2 regions of the Vibrio sp. AK197 genome follow, and region 1 is predicted to be linked to the other one. Evidence: riboswitches for the same ligand, from Rfam matches in the RefSeq annotation. Region 1 holds a riboswitch; the other holds the start of a gene.
The links. A riboswitch is a leader RNA that binds a small molecule or an ion and turns the genes downstream of it on or off. The one in region 1 is predicted to bind cobalamin.

Region 1 (6,806 bases):
GCCGCTTCTACCATACGGCATAGGTTATCAATTGGTGTACGGCCTGCATCTTCACATGAAAATTCAACATCATCGGTATATTTACGCGCATGTTTCACCGCATTAACTGCCATTTCGACAACATCATCATAGCTACGACGCAGTTTATCTTCGACATGAATGGTTGATGTGGCTAAGAAGGTATGGATTCGGAATTGATCCGCCACTTTCAAGGCTTCTGCTGCTGCGTCGATATCTTTTGCTACTGCGCGTGATAACGCGCAAATTCTGCTGTTTTTGATATTTTGAGCAATGGTTTGTACAGATTGAAAGTCGCCTGGAGAGGAAATCGGAAATCCCGCTTCGATAACATCAACGCCGAGTCTTTCCAGCGCGAAAGCAATTTGCAGTTTCTCCTTAACCGTTAAGCTTGCTGACAACGCTTGTTCGCCATCCCGTAATGTGGTGTCGAATATAATGACTTGGTCGTTCATGTTGGCTTCCTTTTTATCGATGTTGTGTTGTGCGTGTTATGTCATGTTGTGTTTATGGAGATACAAAAAAGCCCGCATCTCGATGCGGGCTTGATAAATCTTGTGTGGTTATTTTTCTTCCACAGCCTACCCGCGCGATCTGGTCACGATGAGGAGGAGGCTAAGCAGGAGAGAAAAACGAGCTGTCATGATTGTTAAGCTTTCCACAAAATTAAGTTATCAAATTAGTACCGCACTCCATGGGTGACGTCAACCCTAAAGTCGAATTTTTATTCAAATTGATTCAACTTCGAGCTTGAATCGCAGTTTGACGTGGAAATTTGCTCTCTTCATTACCTTGATAGTGTCTATCACCATTATTGGTCTATTAAAATCAGCTTGCCGGTCTGAGGATCGCGGTAGACAGTTCCGACACTTTCCATGCCTTGTTGCGATTGTCCCTGCTGTTTCATTCGGTCGGGTAAATCTATCAATTCATCGGAGGTGGTTACTTCTACTTCAGTCAGTGAAAAATGACGTTTAAGGTCATCGCTTTGAGCTATGAGTGCGATCATCAGCCCAAGAGCAAATACCAACATCACGTCCATAATATTGGCGAAACCGCTGAGAGGGTCCGTCTCTTGATGAGAAAAACGTCCCCCTTTTAGCAGCCTTAGACGGGGAGGGTGGTTATGCGTTGATTGCGGCTTCATCATATTCTCTCGTTTCAATTTCTAATAACGTCACTTCATACCAACGGCGGCGAATGCGCCCGAAGATATAGCCGAACAAGCCAATCAATAGGCCCAATACCGTGGTATCAAAAGCAACGGTCATTGCCGTTGCGAGTTGCTCGATATTTCCACCAGAGAGAGCCGCAAGGCCAGGTCCGAGAGGAATGAGTGTGCCCATGAGACCGAGAATTGGCCCGCTACGAGCCAACAGATCCACACGTTCCAAACGTTTGGCGGCATATTGTTCAAACTCGTTAATCGTGCTGTGTTGTAAAACACGTAGACCATTGTATTTTTCGCTCAGCAAAATGCCGAATTCCCATAACAGACACAAAAGGCAAACAGCAAGACCGAGCATTACTGGATAAAGAAGCCAAGAGACCAAATGGTGAAGTAGACCCAATGTGTATCCGTAAATCATCAAGATGCTCCTTTTAAGGTATTTATTGTGCGACGATGTTGGCGGTAGCTCAGCATGATGATAGCCACAAAAAACAGGCCGATGACGCCTGAGATTAGCCAAGTCAACCAGGAGGCACTTGGCTCAGAGGGCTGAGAGTCAGATTGTGTTGATTGCGGTTGCTGCGACTCTTGCTCTAGCTTGACTTCTTTCAATGAGTGAATTTCTTGGCGCTGGGGAGAGTCTTGCTGCGCCTGCTGCAAAACTTCGGTAAAGGCTTGGCGTTTATCGCCGCTGAGCAGCGATTTGAGCCAGGGCATCATCGGATGATCTGGCGTCGTATGACCACTGCCCGGTAACCCATGTTTTATCACCAACTGTGCAAACTCATCAGCCAGTTGCTGTGTCGTCGCTTGGTCTGCATTCCAAAATCCTTTGTGAATCGCCACCAACATAATCGCCAACATATTGGATTTAACATGAACGTTGTGCCCTTGTTCGAGAAAGTCGTCTAAACCGAGCTGATAGCGGTCATCCATATACACCTCTTTCACTTCCTGCCATGCCCAATCCCCGACTAATGTCGGGTTAGTGACTTGCCACCCCCAGAGGTACTCCAAAAATTCACTGCCCATGGTTCGAGCACCTGCATAGCCGTGCTTCATTAAGCCGGTTAACCACTCTGGGTTGAGGAAACGTCCTCTAAGTTCTTGTTTTAACGCGCTCGCGAGCGGTTCCGTGACCACTTTTTGGGGATTGGCATGATTAATCACGAAGTTGTTCGGGGCTTGTCCAGATAGTGTTTCGACCGCTAAGCTAAGGCCGCCTAAATAGTCAAATGCATCGTTATTGTCGATGAGGCCGTATAGATTGCTTGAACGACCGAAATAGGTATTTTCCACATCGCTTAACAAGTGACGAAATGTTTGTTCTGCTGCGATACCATATTGTTGTGATGTGAAACCATGACCTAGCCGCCTTAGGTACACATCGGCTAACTCTTGGCGTTTTTCCCAAGCCCCTGAACGCTCGGCTAAGCGATTCACGCCAGCTCCATAACTGCCCGGAGCATCACCAAAAATACGTAATGAAGCTCGCAAAGCGGCTTGTTCCGGTTTAAGGCCTTGAGCCAATAAATCGCGGCTGTCTTGTACCCAGTGAGCCGCGACTAAGTTTTGACTCAACGGCTCTTGACCACCCTGGCGCAGGTTACCGAGTGGCTGCAATGCGATATCGAGAACTTGAGTTAAAGCCGGATGCTGTTTGACGATGATATCTGCTGACGCATCGAGAGCGAGCAATACGGCGTTATCTAACAAATGCATTTGCTGAGCGTAAAGGTCGCGAAATAGCCCGGAAGTGGTGAACACCATATCACGGCGCTGGCGATCGCTGGGTAATGGTTGGCGCTTTAAGCCTTTAACCAGCCCTCGACTGTTCCAAACTGGCTCCAAGCCGAGCATATCTAATGCGAAAGCGATCATTACGCCTTCATCGCGCACGACATCGGATGCCCATAATATTTGTGCTTCACGTTTTGTTGGATCGAAGGGATTATTGTGGCGAGCATTGCTGGCCATCTCTTTACCCAATTGCCACGCAATTCGGCTAGGAATTAAGCTGTTGTCTAGAGCATAAAAATTTCGACCAGTCGGTAGGCTTTCAGGGCTACGAATCGGATCGTTTCCTTTTCCAGGCGCGATAAAGCGGCCATTTAGCCCATTTAACAGCGCCGTCATTTCATAGGAAGGGGAACTACGGAGTAAAGCTTGCCACTGCTGACGTTGACTATCTGATGTTGGGGACATGGAATTGACCATCATATCAATGGCAGGCGTCTGCCAATCTTTGCCAAAGATATGTAGGCCATATGGCATGAAGTTTTCTTGCAGGTTCGTGAGGTAATGACCAATTTCATGCACCAGCATATCGTCATTGACTTGATCAAAGCCGATCCCCATAACGGCGAGTTCAGCAGACATTGATTGCGCGAGTTCTTGCTTGAGGTCGAGTGCGTCTACTTTGGCTCGAATTTGGGAGATTAACTGGCTTTTAAGCGTTTGATTACGGCTGTCGTGATTAGCTTCAAAACTTTCAACTAATTGGCGTAATTGCAGTAAATCGTCATAAAGTGGCGTGCTCTCGAGTGGCGGAGTGAGGTGGTCAACCATCACAGCTAACCCACGGCGTTTGGCTTGAATGCCTTCACCAACACCATCCACGATATACGGATAGATTCCGGGAACATCGGCTGCAATGATTCTTGAGTAATCATCATTGGCTAAACCAACGGAACGGTGTGGCAGAAACTCGTAGGTTGAGTGACGGCCGACATGGACGATGACATCGGCTTTAAACACATCACGTAAATAATGATAGTAAGCCAAATATTGGTGCGTGGGTGGGAAGGCTAAGTTGGCGTGTAGCAGTTCTGGATTCACCTCCCAGCCTCTTGGTGGTTGAGGGCTAAGCATGATATTCCCATACTGCAAGCTAGGTAGCAGCAACTGTTGGTTATACACCATGACATTGCCGGGAATCTCTCCCCAACCGCCGAGGCCTTCAATCCCCGTTTCCTGCAACGCTTTTACAATGTTTTTGGCTTGCGTCCAGCAAGCTGGGCCAGAATTCTCGATTTCGCTCAAGTAACAGGTTTTCAACTGCTTTAGCAAAGAGAGCGCTCGTGCTCGCGCCGGATGATCCACCCCTTCGACCAAATGCACCATTTCTTCCATGGTGCTAGTGAGTAAAGCATGCGCTTGCTGCGGTAGTTTGGCGTTAAGTGCGGATTGTAACTGCGCTTGCAAGCGGCCAAATGGTCCATAACGCATCTCATCTTGTACTGAGCTTGGCAGTGTCGCGAAGTAGTCTTGATATTGCGCGATATTCATTGTTGGAATTGTTGCACTCATGGTTTCCAGCGCGTGTCGGTCATTGGGGAGGTTGACTCCACGCTGCTGAATATCATCCAGCAATGCCTGCTGTGAATTGGGTAAGGTACCGACTTGATATCCTGCTTGCTTGAGGCGATTTAAGATTTGCCATAAAGAGGCAGGAACATCAAGGTTGTCCGCGCCGATATTGTGGCGTCCTGGAGGGTGGTTATAGTAGACAATCGCAACGCGCTTATCTTTGTTGGCTTTGGTTTGTAAAGTCGCCCAGCGTTTGACTCGCTGACTGATGACTTGCATTCCTTGTCGCTCAGGTTCAATCGGCTGAATCTCAATGCCAGATAAGGGATCTTGGTGTACTTGTCCTGCGGTTGCGACGATTATTGGCTGACTAGCACCTTGAATTTCTGGCATTGCCACTTGGTAGTAAACTTTATCGGAATGAATGCCATCGGCAGAGAGTTGCCATTGCTTGGCGGTTCGATCACGAAGTTTGATCGCTTTGAGTACAGGAACGTTAAGTTTGGTCAACTGCTCGGTGACGTGTTCTCTTCCTTTCCCACCACCAATTACGAAATCTTGTAACATCACAATTGCGGCTAAGCGTGGTTCTATCGTACTCAGTGTCTCAATCGCTTGAACACTGGCGTCTCCCCAGGCGGCAAGCCCGACGAGGCATTGCAAGTGATGAGTGTCTTCAATTTGTCGACACAACTGTTGGAATACCTTGCTGTCACTCGGGCGCGTGCCACCACTATGATCAAGCAGCATTACAATCGGCTGATGGTGGGGCATTGTCGGCAATTGCGAATAATACTGTTGTTGATACCACCATCTGAGGCGTGGTTGCGCCGTTGCAGGTTCTGGAGTGAGTGAGTTATCCCAAAGACGAGCAAGCCAAGTCAATAAGTGGCGAGTGTTGTCGACACCGCCAGCTTGCCAATAGCCGCGAGCCGTTAACCAAGGTGCTTGTTGTGGATTTTGTTTAAGCAGCGCACTGAGCCAAGTTTGGAACTGATCATCGGGTCTTAGCGCGGCCAAGGTAGTTAATTGCTCAGGAGCAGAAAATTGTTGCTGCTGTTGATAGCGACTTAATCCGACGAGTCGGTGGTCACTACTAAAAATCAGCAGGGTGTCTGGCGCATTGAGCTGTAAATCATGTTCTAGTTCGCCAACAATGGCCCCATACAGCCCAATTCCCACTAGCGCTTGGCTATGAGTGAGCAATTGTTGGCGAGTGGTGGATGAGCTGGCTAACCATTGTGTGTCCGTTCGCGCCGTGATGCGAATATTCGGTGTTTGCTGGTGAAATTGTTCCACTGCTTGAGCAATGGTTTCTGCGTTGCGCTGTGAGACAATCAACAGCAGTTGATGTTGTGCTGCGCTGCTGCTGGCGCTCATTAACATCAAAAATAAAATAAACAAAATGCGCATATCTAACCTCAAGGGAATGCTTTGCCTTAAGGGAGAATTGTTCTGAGGACTGATGTCGGAGAAAAGGTGATGTAAAAGACCAACGACATAGTGCCAGGTATTCCCGCCCGGTGACGTGTTTTAATCCGTATTTAAACCCCAAGTATCTGGCTTGTGATAGGTCACTTACAGTTGCGGGTACAGCCTCGGATTCGCACCGAGTTCCTTGGTTATGCCGATGAGGGCAAAGTTTAGATGGGTTGTTATAGAGGGTTCTATTTGTTAGGTCAATAAATAGTCGCTATTCAGTAAGTCTTATATAAAAGCAACCATAAGCAAACGGTGAATTTGATGCTGGTGGAATTTTCATCAATTTACCAATAATACGTCACCGAACTGTCATTTTGGCTCTTTAACGTGATTGGTAATCCGTCAAAGAAGGAGTCGGTAATGCGTACTATAGAACCGATTGCAAAGTTAGATTTTGCATTCTCACAGTTGTGTTTGCGCCATAAATTCAGTTTGCCTGTCGCTCGAGTGAGCCAAGCCATTTCCCATACCGGTGATGGCCACCTTTATGCGTTGATTGGGGCGTTAGCTTGGTTTGTTGATGGGCCGATCGGGCTTGTATTTTTGATGACCGGCCTGTTGGCCTTTGCCATCGAACTGCCAATCTATTGGTTAGCCAAAAATCTGTTTAAACGCCGCCGCCCGCAAGAATTGTCTGAACTATTAACCTCCTTTATTACCCCTTCTGATCGATATAGTTTGCCTTCTGGACATACCAGCGCTGCGTTTCTAATGGCGGTGCTGCTCGGGCATTTCTACTCAGACACGCAAATATTGGCGATGAGCTGGGCGAGTGCCATTGCCGTCTCTCGTGTGTTGTTAGGCGTTCATTTTCTTACCGATGTTG
Region 2 (6,806 bases), 240 kb from region 1:
AACCGCACAAGCTTATGGGGCAAAAAATCCTCATCAACTTGCTCTAATATTGGTTCAGGGGCTGACGATGGCATTGGCGTTCGCTGCTCTATTTTTGCTGCTCAAACCTTGGTTATCTGACTGGGTCTTTTCTTGGAGTGATGCCAGCCAAGACGTAAAGTTTTACAGTCAGCAATATTTTGCTATTCGTGCCTGGAGTGCTCCGGCGGCGCTGAGTAATTTTGTCCTGCTAGGGTGGTTACTGGGCACTCAAAATAGCCGTGCGCCGATGTGGATGGTCATTATCTCCAACGTTACCAACATCGTTTTAGATGTATGGTTTGTCATTGGATTAGATTGGAAAGTACAAGGCGCCGCACTCGCATCGGTGATTTCCGACTACACCGCCATGAGTTTTGCCTTGTGGTGTGTGTACCGAACTTGGCAAAGTCAGTCGCTGGTGAAGTGGACTGAATTACTGGCTCAAGTCGGCTCAGGTATTGGCCGCTTTATTAAACTCAACCGCGATATTTTCTTACGCTCATTGTGCTTACAAGCCGCCTTCAGTTTTATGACGTTTCAAGGGGCGAGCTTTGGTGATCAAGTCGTTGCCGCTAATGCGGTGCTTATGAGCTTTTTAATGATCATTTCCTACGGGATGGATGGTTTTGCTTATGCAATGGAAGCGCTGGTGGGTAAGGCGGTTGGTGCCAAAGTTCGCACTGAGCTAACTGCATCGATGGTGGGGACGAGCTTTTGGGGTATCGTGATCTGTTTGCTACTAACCCTAGTATTTGGCGTGTGGGGAACTCAATTGATTGCGATGATTACTGATATCCCAGCGGTTCAACAGCAAGCGAACGTTTATCTTCCTTGGTTAATTGCGATGCCGCTTATTTCGATGTGGTGTTTTTTGCTTGATGGTGTATTTATTGGGGCCACGAAGGGAAGCGAGATGCGTAATGGTATGGTGGTCGCGACCAGCAGCTTTTTTCTAGTATTTTGGCTGTTCTCGGCATGGGGTAATCATGCTTTGTGGGCGGCAATGTTGACCTTTATGGCGATGCGCGGAGTAAGTTTAGCGTGGATCTTCGGACGTCAGTGGCGGCAGCAGACGTTTTTGTAACTTCTCGAATAGGCAAATGAAAAGCCGCTCATATGAGCGGCTTTTTGATGAACGTTGCCTGTATTAAAATAATCGGTTCAAGCCATTTAATGCTGCGACACGGTAGGCTTCCGCCATGGTGGGGTAATTGAAGGTGGTATTCACGAAGTACTCGATGGTATTGGCAGTACCTTTCTGCTCCATAATGGCTTGGCCAATGTGAATAATTTCTGCCGCGCGTTCACCAAAACAATGGATACCTAAAATCTCTTTGGTTTCTCGGTGAAAGAGGATTTTTAAGCTGCCGACATCTTTGCCGGCAATTTGCGCTCTTGCGAGATGTTTAAATGATGATCGACCTACTTCATAAGGCACTTTGGCCGCGGTCAGCTCTTGCTCTGTTTTTCCGACCGAGCTGATTTCAGGAATGGTATAAATGCCCGTTGGAATATCTTCAATCAAGTAACCTTGTGCTTCGCCTTGAGTAATTGCCTGAGCGACAAAGCGCCCTTGGTCATAAGCCGCGCTGGCAAGGCTTGGATAGCCAATTACATCGCCGATCGCATAAATATGGTCGACTTCGGTTTGATAGTTGGTGTTGACTTTGACTTGTCCGCGCGAGTCAGAAGCTAATCCCACCGCTTCTAAATTGAGCTTATCGGTATTACCGGTGCGTCCATTGGCGTAGAGCAAGCAATCGGCTTTCATTTTCTTACCCGATTGCAAATGCACAATCACGCCATCATCGGTACCTTCGACTTTTTCGTAAGTTTCATCATTACGAATCACCACTCCGTTGTTCCAGAAGTGATAGGAAAGCGCGTCTGAGACTTCGTTGTCAAGGAAAGACAACAAACGATCACGGGTGTTGATCAGATCCGTTTTGACACCTAAGCCACGGAAGATAGAGGCATACTCACAGCCAATCACACCCGCACCATAAATAATAATGTGTCGAGGGTCATGTTTTAGATTGAGGATAGAGTCACTGTCGTAGATACGGTCATGAGCGAAATCGACATCCGCAGGGTGATAGGGGCGTGAGCCTGTCGCGATAACAAACTTATCCGCTGTATAGTGCTCAATGGTGTTATCCGCTTTCGTGACCGAAACGGTATTGTTGTCTGTAAATTGTGCGGTGCCGAAAATCAAGCTGCAGTGGTTGCGATCATAAAAACCTTGGCGAAGCCGAGTCTGTTTGTCGATAACCGACTTAGCATGACCTAAAATATCAGAAAAGGTGGCATGAACATTGGGTTGATTACGGCTAAACAGTGGGTTGCTATTAAATTCAATGATGCGGCTGACTGCATGGCGCAGGGATTTGGAGGGGATAGTCCCCCAGTGGGTACAACCACCACCGATACTGCTTTCTTTTTCGATCACCGCAACATTGAGCCCGGCCTTGGTTAATCCCATTGCGGCCCCTTCACCGCCAGGACCACTACCGATAACGATGACATCAAAGTGGTTGGTCTGCGCCATAATCTAATCCTTGTTATATGCTGTAACATTGCTTTAGCGAGATTTTAACTCATATGTTGTAGTGGTAAATGAATTGCATAGCAGAGAGTGGGGGGGATCACGGAGTTTGTAGCGAAGTTGAAAAATTGCGACGATTATTATTGACCGCGCGTCGGGAAGATTGAAAAAGTGCGCAAACTCGATTTAATTGAGAGTCGGATTAGATGCTGACGGTTTTACGCTTATGTCTGGCAAGGAATCGCGGTATATTAGCAATAAATCCAAAGACAACAATGAATAAACTCCATGGGAATCCGTGCTCAACAGAAAGAAAAAACTCGCCGTTCGCTGATTGATGCCGCTTTTAGCCAGCTGAGTGCTGATCGAAGCTTTTCAAATTTAAGCCTACGCGAAGTCGCTCGAGAAGCGGGGATCGCCCCAACGTCGTTTTATCGTCATTTTAAAGATATGGATGAGCTAGGCTTAACCATGGTTGATGAAGGCGGTTTGTTGCTGCGTCAACTCATGCGTCAAGCTCGGCAACGTATCGTTAAAGAAGGCAGTGTAATTCGAACTTCAGTGGAAACGTTTATGGAGTTTATTGAAAGCAGCCCCAACGTCTTTCGTCTGTTACTACGTGAACGCTCAGGCACATCAGCGGACTTCCGTGCTGCTGTCGCGCGTGAAATTCAACATTTTGTTGCAGAATTAAGTGAATATTTGATCACGACAGGGGTCACACGAGAAGAAGCATATGCTCAGGCGGAAGCTTCAGTGACCTTGGTTTTCAGTTCTGGAGCCGAAGTATTGGATTTAGAGAGTTGTGAACGAGATGCGTTAGCAGAAAGGTTGATTATTCAATTGCGAATGGTGGCCAAAGGGGCACATTGGTACCGAAAGGAACGTGAACGTCATCAAACTCGAATAATAAAAGGTGGATTAGATTAATGTCGAATGAAAATATTCAAATCGAGCAGGGGTCAGAGAAAAAGACGCTATTGCTGGCTTTGATTGCAGGGATGTGTGGCGATGCACTATTGTCATGGTTAACAATGAGTGAAGTTTCGTTTTCCATTTTTCCAGTTATTGCTCTCGTGCTTTCTGTACAAGCGCTGTATCAAGAGTATCTGCGCCATCCGGTGTCTGAAGATATCCCTCTGGTGGGATTGGCGTGTTTCTTTGTCGGGGCATTTGGGCACTCGGCGTTTCTTAAAGCGCAATATCCCGAAGCCGGGTCGAACTTCTTCTCCATTGTCATCGCATTATTATTGCTGCTATGGATTGGCCATCGAATGGGTTACATCGGCCGTAAAGAAGAGTAAAAAGCAAAAACGAGCCATTTGGCTCGTTTTTTATCACTATCGCGTAAGATTATTTACGCTCTAGCATCACACCCGCTTCCATGTGGTGGGTATAGGGAAATTGGTCAAAGAGCGCAAATCGTGTCACGCGGTGAGTTTCACAGAGTACATCCAAGTTTTCTTTTAATGTATCTGGATTACAAGAGATATATAGGATGCGCTCATAGCCCTGCACCATTTTACAAGTATCGATGTCCATACCAGCCCGAGGGGGATCGACAAAAATGGTGTTGCAGTTATAGCTACTGAGATCAATACCAGCTTGTTTCAGACGGCGAAATTCACGTTTGCCTTCCATCGCTTCGGTAAACTCTTCTGCCGACATTCGAATGATCTGAACATTCTCGATGTTATTCGCAGCAATATTATATTGTGCAGAGTCAACAGAGGGTTTGGCTAACTCAGTCGCGAGAACGCGCTCAAAGTTTTGTGCCAAAGCCAAAGAGAAGTTACCGTTTCCGCAGTAAAGCTCTAATAGGTCACCTTGGCTATCCTGAGTACAATCGACCGCCCAAGCTAACATTTTCTCCGCGACTTTACCGTTTGGTTGAGTAAAGCTATTTTCCACTTGCTGATACACATAGCTCTCTCCATTAACATCAAGCTTCTCGACCACAAAATCACGATCCAACACGATTTTCATTTTACGTGCTCGGCCAATAAGGTTGAGATTAAAACCTTCATCATTCAATCTTTGTTTGAGAGCTTTCGCCTCTTCAATCCAAGCTTCGTCGAGTTGGCGGTGATAAAGCAGTGACACCAACATTTCACCGCTAAGCGTAGACAGAAAATCAACCTGAAACAGTTTACGACGTAGTGTGTCGTTCTCTTTCATTGCATCAATCAACAGCGGCATCAAATCGTTAATCAAACGGCTAGCTGCAGGGAATTGATCAACACGATATTTTTCTCGCGTTTGCTGATTGAACATGATGTAAAACAAGTCATCACCTTCGTGCCAGACACGAAACTCTGCTCGCATGCGGTAATGCTGCTCTGGTGACTCATACACTTCCAGCTCTGGAACATCGAATGGCGCGAACATGTCGCTTAGGCGTTCGGTTTTTTCAGCCAGTTGCTGAGCGTAGTGCTGAGGGTTTACATCGAGAGAAGCCATGGTTTTACCTGTTGGTGCATTTAAACAAAGAGCGCAGATTTTATTCAATCCAAATCTGATGTCCAGTATTGTCGGTCAATTGTTGGTTTTCTGAGTAATTGTTGAATAGCTTAGTTGATTATGAACTAGACATTGGTTCCATTGCTGACTAATATCAGCGCCAAGCTGGTGCCATTTTAGATGTATAGATGGCTGAAAAGGGAATCTGGTGAAATTCCAGAACTGACGCGCAGCGGTAAAAGAGAACGAACATCCATATGACACTGCATCAAAGTATGTGGGAAGTCGGATTAGTAGGCGGCTTGGCCAAGCTCTTGAGTCCGAAGACCTGCCAGCCACTAAGCCACCATAAGCATGGCTTGGTCGGACTTACTACGCGAATCTAGGACAACATAATGAACAAAACATTTATAGCGGTCGCAGTGGCATCGCTGGTGTCGTATGCCCCAACATCTCTTGCCCAGTCTGCAGATGACACCATTTTGGTAACCGCTAATCGCATCGAGCAGACACAATCTTCGGTATTGGCATCAGCGAGTATTATTACTCGCCAAGATATCGAAGCAATGCAGGCTGATAGCGCAATTGAAGTATTGCGTACACTGCCTGGAGTAGAAATCAATTCTCTTGGTGGTAAAGGCCAAGAAACTTCCATTTATTTACGTGGTACCGCAACCCAACACACTCTTGTGTTGATTGATGGCGTTAAAGTCAACTCTGCGACTTCTGGCGGCGCTTCTATCGGTTTGATTCCCGCATTTGCTATTGAGAAAATTGAAGTAATCCGTGGTCCTCGAGCTGCGATTTACGGCTCCGATGCGCTTGGTGGTGTGATCAGTATTACGACGGCCGGAAACGGCCAACCATTACATAAAGCCACAGTCGGATACGGCGAAGATGATCATAAGCTTTTAGGTTGGCACTCTTCTGGTCAGCTCAATGAACAGACCTACGGTTCGTTTATTGCTGCTAAGGAGCAAAGTGATGGTTACCGTGTCTATCAAGGCGCGCCAAGTACGGATACTCATGGTTTTGATACCACAAGCTTCTTCGGTAGTGTCAACCATGACATAAATGCGCAGTGGAGTGTGAATGCCAGTGCTTATAAGCAAGAGTCCGATAATGAATATGCCGGGCAATATGGTGGGCCAAAGCAAGAAAGTAATAATGACTTTTATACGTTAAATGGTGGATTAAACTTTCAAGCCGAAATTTATAGCAGTAAGCTGACCCTATCAACAATGCGCAGTGAAGCATGGGATGGTGATGCTGACGGAGCTTCTGGAAAAACTGCACTATTTACACGGCGAAATAACGTAACCTGGCTGAATACTCTGTCTCCAAACGATTGGCTTGCGGTGAATCTTGGTTTGGATTACACCAAAGAGGAAGCAAACCGTGGCGGCACCAATTCCACGGACTACGAAGATACGGATAAGAACAACAAAGCGGCCTTTTTGACCTCTTTGATTGGCGTGAATGATTTTACCGCCGAAGCCAGTTTACGACATGATGATGATAGTTCATTTGGTGATCATACAACTTGGAACTTAGGATTAGGGTATCAACTGCTTGAGGGTCTTCAAGTGGTCGCAAATTCTGGCTCAGGTTTCAAAGCTCCGACATTCAACGATTTATATTGGCCAGGACAAGGTAACCCAGACTTAAAGCCAGAAGAATCGGTATCCAATGAAATTAGTTTGCGTGGTTATTCAAGTTGGATTGATTGGGAAGTGTCGGCATATAAAACAGAGATCGATAATCTTATCGACTGGGCACC

Region 2: it holds a riboswitch for cobalamin, as region 1 does, so the genes downstream of both, M1D72_RS07950 (TonB-dependent receptor domain-containing protein) here and M1D72_RS09105 (cobaltochelatase subunit CobN) in region 1, are expected to answer to the same signal.

What each region holds. Positions count from the first base shown of each region.
Region 1 is NZ_CP096430.1:413,702-420,507, forward strand. Features, by position in the region: gene leuA (2-isopropylmalate synthase) at 1-473, opposite strand, end outside; gene M1D72_RS09095 (DUF2149 domain-containing protein) at 830-1,168, opposite strand; gene M1D72_RS09100 (MotA/TolQ/ExbB proton channel family protein) at 1,143-1,607, opposite strand; gene M1D72_RS09105 (cobaltochelatase subunit CobN) at 1,607-5,911, opposite strand; cobalamin riboswitch at 6,032-6,157, opposite strand; gene M1D72_RS09110 (phosphatase PAP2 family protein) at 6,341-6,806, shown strand, end outside.
Region 2 is NZ_CP096430.1:173,455-180,260, forward strand. Features, by position in the region: gene dinF (MATE family efflux transporter DinF) at 1-1,105, shown strand, start outside; gene sthA (Si-specific NAD(P)(+) transhydrogenase) at 1,169-2,569, opposite strand; gene fabR (HTH-type transcriptional repressor FabR) at 2,855-3,496, shown strand; gene M1D72_RS07940 (YijD family membrane protein) at 3,496-3,870, shown strand; gene trmA (tRNA (uridine(54)-C5)-methyltransferase TrmA) at 3,920-5,026, opposite strand; cobalamin riboswitch at 5,176-5,376, shown strand; gene M1D72_RS07950 (TonB-dependent receptor domain-containing protein) at 5,422-6,806, shown strand, end outside.